DNA from 2 places in the Nonomuraea sp. NPDC048916 genome. Region 2 is predicted to be linked to the other one. Evidence: predicted binding sites of a transcription regulator. Region 2 holds the regulator's gene; the other holds the start of a gene.
The links. Region 2 encodes LexA, which represses DNA repair genes until DNA is damaged. Its sites were predicted from a motif close to TCGAACANNTGTTCGA; they were not measured.
Positions count from the first base shown of each region.

Region 1: the regulator LexA is predicted to act here: its motif matches at 1,312-1,327, upstream of recA (recombinase RecA).

Region 1 is NZ_JBEZFS010000017.1:103,941-107,346, reverse strand. It holds gene recA (recombinase RecA) at 103-1,197, opposite strand; gene AB0C16_RS20070 (hypothetical protein) at 1,505-1,804, shown strand; gene AB0C16_RS20065 (DUF3046 domain-containing protein) at 1,787-1,981, opposite strand; gene AB0C16_RS20060 (hypothetical protein) at 2,025-2,219, shown strand; gene AB0C16_RS20055 (VOC family protein) at 2,220-2,708, opposite strand; gene AB0C16_RS20050 (DEAD/DEAH box helicase) at 2,798-3,406, shown strand, end outside.
Region 2 is NZ_JBEZFS010000018.1:129,861-133,266, reverse strand. It holds gene AB0C16_RS21550 (hypothetical protein) at 922-1,230, shown strand; gene lexA (transcriptional repressor LexA) at 1,259-1,966, shown strand; gene AB0C16_RS21540 (aminotransferase class I/II-fold pyridoxal phosphate-dependent enzyme) at 2,323-3,333, shown strand.

The DNA.
Region 1 (3,406 bases), on a different contig from region 2:
CGCGCTTGCGCTTGCGGCTGGGAGGTGGGCTGGGGAGGTCAGGCCAGGCGCCCCAGTCACGGGGCGCCTCGGGAGGGTCGGTGGCACTCACGTGACGACCGATCAGACGTCACCGGGCTTCGGCGTGGCGGCCTTGGATCCGCGACCCGAGGGGGCAGCGGCGGCCGGGACGGGCGCCGGGGGCTCGGTGGGCGTGTCGAGGCGAGGGCCCACTCCCAGCTTGTCCTTGATCTTCTTCTCGATCTCGTTGGCCATGTCGGGGTGGTTCTTCAGGAAGTTGCGGGCATTCTCCTTGCCCTGGCCGAGCTGGTCGCCCTCGTAGGTGTACCAGGCGCCGGACTTGCGGACGAAGCCGTGCTCGACGCCCATGTCGATCAGGCCGCCCTCACGGGAGATGCCCACGCCGTAGAGGATGTCGAAGTCGGCGACCCGGAAGGGCGGGGCCATCTTGTTCTTGACGACCTTGACCCTGGTGCGGTTGCCGACCGCCTCGGTGCCGTCCTTGAGCGTCTCGATGCGGCGGATGTCGAGGCGTACGGAGGCGTAGAACTTGAGGGCCTTGCCACCGGTCGTGGTCTCGGGCGAGCCGAACATCACGCCGATCTTCTCGCGCAGCTGGTTGATGAAGATGGCGGTGGTGCTGGTGCTGCTGAGGGCGCCGGCGACCTTGCGCAGGGCCTGGGACATCAGGCGCGCCTGGAGGCCGACGTGGCTGTCGCCCATTTCGCCCTCGATCTCGGCCTTGGGCACCAGGGCGGCCACCGAGTCGATGACGATGACGTCGACGGCGCCCGACCTGATCAGCATGTCGGCGATCTCGAGCGCCTGCTCACCCGTGTCGGGCTGGGAGACGAGCAGCGCGTCGGTGTCGACGCCGAGCTTCTTGGCGTATTCGGGGTCGAGGGCGTGCTCGGCGTCGATGAACGCCGCGATGCCTCCGGCCCGCTGGGCGTTGGCCACCGCGTGCAGCGCGACCGTGGTCTTGCCGGAGGACTCGGGACCGTAGATCTCCACGATCCTGCCGCGAGGCAGGCCGCCGATGCCGAGCGCGACGTCAAGGGAGATCGACCCGGTGGGGATCACCTCGATGGGAGCTCGGGCGTCATCGCCGAGGCGCATGACGGAGCCCTTGCCGAACTGCCGCTCGATCTGGGCGAGGGCGGTTTCGAGGGCCTTCTCGCGGTCGTTGATAGCCATGGGAACTCCCCCTGGAGGGTCGTGGTCCGATCAGTCGAGTGAAAGCTATGGCCTGCCACCGACATTTTCCTGAGGTTGCCGGGGAAAGCCGTGGCCCGGCGAAGTCAATGGTAGCCGAACGGCTGTTCGATCACATCGGTAACACGCTGCCCGACGCGCACGACTCGTGGCGGCCCCGGCGGGATCTTCACACGGGGTGGCGCGGCGCGGGCCGGGTCCGCTCACAGGACGCCTCACGCGCGACGAGCCGGACATTCACGTGATTACGACGAGCGTGTTGTGATGCGTCGTGAGCTGGGAAGACTTGGTGCAGAGGGTTGGAGGCGGCGACGTGGCCAACACGTACACCGGGGAACGGCGCACCCATCTGGAAGCACTCGCCGAGCTGCTGCCCGAGCAGGGCCTGGTGAGCCGCATGGTAGGCGGGGACGATCCGATGCTGTGGGTGTGGCACCCGAGCACCGGCCGCCAGACGATCATATTCGCGACGCCCTCACGAGCGGGCTGGGTCTTCCTGTGGTCACCGGGCGGGCAGAGCGGTGTCGACGATCTCGCGCGTACGGCCCGCGCGCTCAGGGAGACGCTGGGATCAGCGAAGTCTGGGTGAGACGTCCTCCACCTGGCAGACCGCCCGCCAGACCGTTTTGGCGCTCTCGCCGTCGGCCAGTGCCTGCGTCACCGTCCGGCCGCCCAGCGGGGCCAGCACGTAGTCGCGGGCCCACGAGTCGGCGTAGGTCTCACCGAAGTGGGCGCGCATCCGTCTCCAGAACTCGGTCAGGCGCATCAGCCAAGTATGGAACCACCGGGTGGGTGGGTAGGACCTGCGCATGGCAAAGACCCCCAAGTCCTCCCCGTCCAAGTCCGCCAAGGTGAAGGCCAACCGCGCCCGGCGCCGTGCGTTACGTCTGGTGCGGCGGCTGGCCGTGCAAAGTGAGAAAGCCGAGCGGTCCGAGAGGCACGCGGGCATCAGGCAGGCGCCCCGGGCCGGCAAGCCGCGGACGCGCAGGGCGTCGCGGCGATAGTCACATCACACGCGAGCCGTACATCTCCCCGAGATGGTCGGCGAGCAGCTCCAGGCGGGTGCCGTCGGGGTCCTTGAAGTAGATGGAGGCGCCGCTCTCGATCTGGTGCGGCACGCCGGCCATCTCCAGCTTCCCGCGCAGGCGCTCCCAGGTGGCGGGGTCGACGGAGATGGCGATGTGGTGCAGCCCGCCGAGCACTTCTTGGTAGGGGGCGAGGTCGAGCCCCGGGAAGTCGAAGAAGGAGAGCAGGTTTCCGTTGCCGACGTCGAAGAAGAAGTGGCTGGAACCCTTGTGGTCACGGTTCTCGAAGATCTCCGTGAGCGGAAACTCCAGGAGCTCCTGGTAGAACAGGATCGTCCGCTCCATGTCGGAGGAGATCAGGGCGAGGTGGTGCAGGCCGCGCGCGCTGCTCAGCGGCCGATGAGGTAAGAGAAGGCGCTCCCTGATGTCCTCGCGGCGAGCCCCGATGGCTGCGTAGTCGATGCCCACGGTCGCTCTATGTCCGCCACCGCTCCCGCTCAACCGCTCCGCGCGGGCACAATGCGTTTTCTGTCGGTGGGGCGAGGCACTATGGGCAGGTGAGCTCGCTCGACCAGTTCAGCCAGGTGACCAGGCAGTGGTTCACCGGCGCCTTCGCCGCTCCCACCGCCGCCCAGGAAGGCGCGTGGGAGTCCATCGCGCGCGGTGACAACACGCTGGTGGTCGCGCCGACCGGGTCCGGCAAGACGCTGGCGGCCTTCCTGTGGTCGCTCGACCGGCTGGCCGCCGAGCCCGCCGAGCCGGGTGAGCGCGCGGGCACCAGGGTGCTCTACGTCTCGCCGCTCAAGGCGCTGGCCGTCGACGTGGAGCGCAACCTGCGCGCCCCACTGGCCGGGCTCAGGCAGACGGCCAGGCGGCTCGGGCTGCCCGTGCCGGAGATCTCGGTGGCGATCCGGTCCGGCGACACCCCGGCCGAGGATCGCCGGCGGTTCGCGGCCAGGCCGTCCGACATCCTCATCACCACGCCGGAGTCGCTGTTCCTGCTGCTGACGAGCCAGGCGCGTGACGCGCTGCGCGGCGTGCGCACCGTGATCGTCGACGAGGTGCACGCGGTGGCGGCCACCAAGCGGGGCGCTCACCTGGCGCTCAGCCTGGAGCGGCTCGACGCGCTGCTGGAGCGGCCCGCGCAGCGGATCGGGCTGTCGGCG
Region 2 (3,406 bases):
CCCCTTGACTCCAGCCCCACGCCCCGGCTTGCCCTGACGCCTCAAGCCTTCCTGACGGACTGAGCCGTCCGGACTGCGTCGAGACGCCGGCGCGGCTCCCTTCCGCCGCTGCCTGCCCTGGCGCACCGGCTCACCCTGACCGAGGACCTCCGGAGGAGCCTCGTCGGTGGGCATCCGCAAGGGTGCGGGCCCACCGTGTACGGGCCCTCGCTTGGTGCGCATCAGCGCGTCCGCGGCCCGGCCACCACTGCGCCCCGCCCTGCGCCCTTTCGGGGATCTCATCGACTCGGCGCCGGTCGCGCCTCTCCCGCCGGGCTGCGGTGCCTCTCGACGCGGCGCGACGGCGTCCTCGGAATCCACCCCTTGGCCAGGCGGGATGCCTTGGCGAGGTGCGATGCCGCCGGCAGGGTTCGCCCCTTCTCCACGAGGTCGCGTAACCCCCGGCGAATCCGCCACTCGGCCGCGAGGTCGGAGGTCGCTCCCAGGGACCTGCGCCGCTCCGCGGAACGGGGCACCATCCGTTTCCGAACGCGGCGGCGGCACGAGCCACAACCGCGGCCTCCCCGGTCTCGCCGAGCCGCGCCCCGCCTCTCGGCTATCACGTGAACCCACGCTTCCCCCCGTCTCTTGACCCGCACCCCTCGAGTGGCCGGCTCCGGCGCCGCCCCTCGCCTCAGCGCCCCCGCCCGGCGCAGCCGTCCCGCCGATCTCCCCTCGGCCGCCGGTCGGCGCGACTCCGCCCTTCGCCCCGGCCCCATCCAGCGGCGGCACCGCCCCATTCCTCCCAGGCTCCTCAAATCCGCCGAATTCCTCAGCCCCGCCGGATGACGCGACCACGCCACTCGGCGCGGCGGCCGGGGTGCCGGTGGGATCGCCGTCGGGACGGGATGCGGTGTCGTCGCCCGGCGCGTCGGCCTCGGGGTGCGCGATCTCGCGACGGCTCCGGGGGAGGTCGGCGACGCGGGCAGGCCGCTTGACGTCGTCTCCGGTGGTGTCTGTGATCCTGGTGGTTCGCACGGATGGACCTCCCACACCGTCGCGGCCCGGGGAAATGGCCAAATAAAGATCGGCGAATCGAACACGGTGTCGATCGAACTCCCGTACGATGTTGTACACCACGCTGCCAACATTTTCGAGGAAGACTCGAACAATTGTTTGAAGATGATCTTCAATGGCGATACGGTCGCTGTGTGCGACATGGAGACCACGGACCGGAAGATTCGCCGGTGAGGCGGGCAGCCGGGCGAGGAGGAAGAGCATGAGCGAGCGGGATGACGCTAACGGGGTCACTGACCTCGCGGTGCGGCGGCGTGACTCTCTGGGGCTGACCCCCAGGCAGCGCAAGATCCTCGAAGTGATTCGCGACTCGGTGCAACAGCGCGGATATCCGCCTTCCATGCGTGAGATCGGCGAGGCCGTGCAGCTGACCAGCACGTCCAGCGTGTCGCACCAGTTGACGGCGTTGCAGCGCAAGGGCTACTTGAGGCGCGACCCCCACCGGCCGCGTGCGCTGGAGGTGCGTCTGCCGGGTGAGCCTGTCCTCTGGGTAGATCCCGAGGCCAGCAGCGAGGAGTCCTCGGTCAGCCGCCCCACGGCCGCCTATGTGCCGCTGGTCGGCCGGATCGCCGCCGGTGGCCCGATCCTCGCCGAGGAGAGCGTCGAGGACGTCTTCGCCCTTCCCAAGCAGTTGGTCGGCGAGGGCACCCTGTTCCTCCTGCAGGTCGCCGGTGACTCCATGATCGAGGCCGCCATCGCCGACGGTGACTGGGTCGTCGTACGCCAGCAGCCGGTCGCGGAGAGCGGCGACATCGTGGCCGCCATGATCGACGGCGAGGCCACGGTCAAGACGTTCAAGCGCAAGGACGGCCACGTCTGGCTGGTCCCCCACAACCCCAACTACGACCCGATCCCCGGCGACGAGGCCAGCGTCCTGGGCAAGGTCGTAGCGGTGCTGCGCCGCCTCTGACCGTCGGCGCCTGCCGCGGCGCGCGGCGTCCTCGACGCCCGCGCCGTCGGTGGTGCTCGCACGGGCCACGCCGGCCCCTCCCAGAACCGAGCCGATCACCAACGCCATCGTCATCGCTTGCTTGATCATAAATCCTGAAATGTCCGCATTTAGCGGAAGGTTCGCCGAGTTCGCGACCGCTCGCGACCGCTCGCGGCGGAGGGTGATGTTCCCGCCATGCCCTGGGACCGGCCGCGAAGGAGATCTAGACTGAGCCCGTGAGTGACGAAATCCGGCTAAACGACCTTAAAGCAAGACATGATGGATTGAAGTGGGCGGAGGCTGGACCAGGAGTCATTCCCGCCTGGGTGGCGGACATGGACCTGCCCACCGCCCCCGAGGTCGTCCGAGCACTGCGACGCCGTGCCGAAGGCGATCTCGGATACCCGACCTGGCTGGTGAGTCCTCAGTGCGGTCCCCTGGCCGAGGCGTTCGCCGAACGCATGGCCACCAGGTACGGCTGGGAGGCCGATCCCCAGCATGTGCGCAGCTACACCGATCTCAACCAGGCACTCCAGGTGCTCCTGCACGTCTGGACCCGGCCCGGCGACGGCGTGGCCGTCCACACCCCGGCCTATCACCCGTTCCTCGGCACCCTGGCCACCATGGAGCGCCCGCTCCACGCCATCCAGATGCGGCCCGAGGGCGACTCGTGGCGGTTCGAGGTGCCCGACCTGTCGGGCTGCCGGGTGTTGCTGCTGGTCAACCCGCACAATCCCACGGGCCGCGTCTTCTCGCGTGAAGAGCTGGAAGGTCTGGCCGAGCACGCCGAACGGCACGACCTGCTGGTCATCTCAGACGAGATCCACGCCGACCTCGTCTACGACCCGTACGAGCACATCCCGTTCGCCACCATCCTGCCCGACCGGACCGTCACCCTGACCTCGGCCACCAAGGCGTTCAACCTCGGCGGGATCCGCTGCTCGGTGGCCCATGTCGGCTCGCCGGAGATGCGCAAGGCCTTGGACGGGCAACCGCCCTTCGTGTACGGGTCGGCCAACCTGTTCGGGGTGGAGGCGACGGTCGCAGCGTGGCGGCACGGCGACGCCTGGCTCCGGGAGACCCTCGCCCTGCTCGACCGTAACCGCCGGACGATCGCCGAACGCCTGCCCGGGGCGGTCGGCTACCGCGTCCCGGAGGCCACCTACCTGGCGTGGCTCGACTACGGCCGGCCCGGCATGGCGGAGGTGCTGGAGCGGGAGGCCAAGGTCCTGCTGAACGACGGCGCGTTGTTCGGACCCGGTGGTGACACCCACGTCCGGCTGAACTTCGCCACCACCGAGCCCATCCTGACCGAGATCCTCAACCGGCTCGCCCAGGCCGGATAGCCCACCGGCCGGCCTGCCCATCCGGTCCGCCGCCACAGCGGTGGACCGGATCGGAGGCCGAAGATCCCAAGGT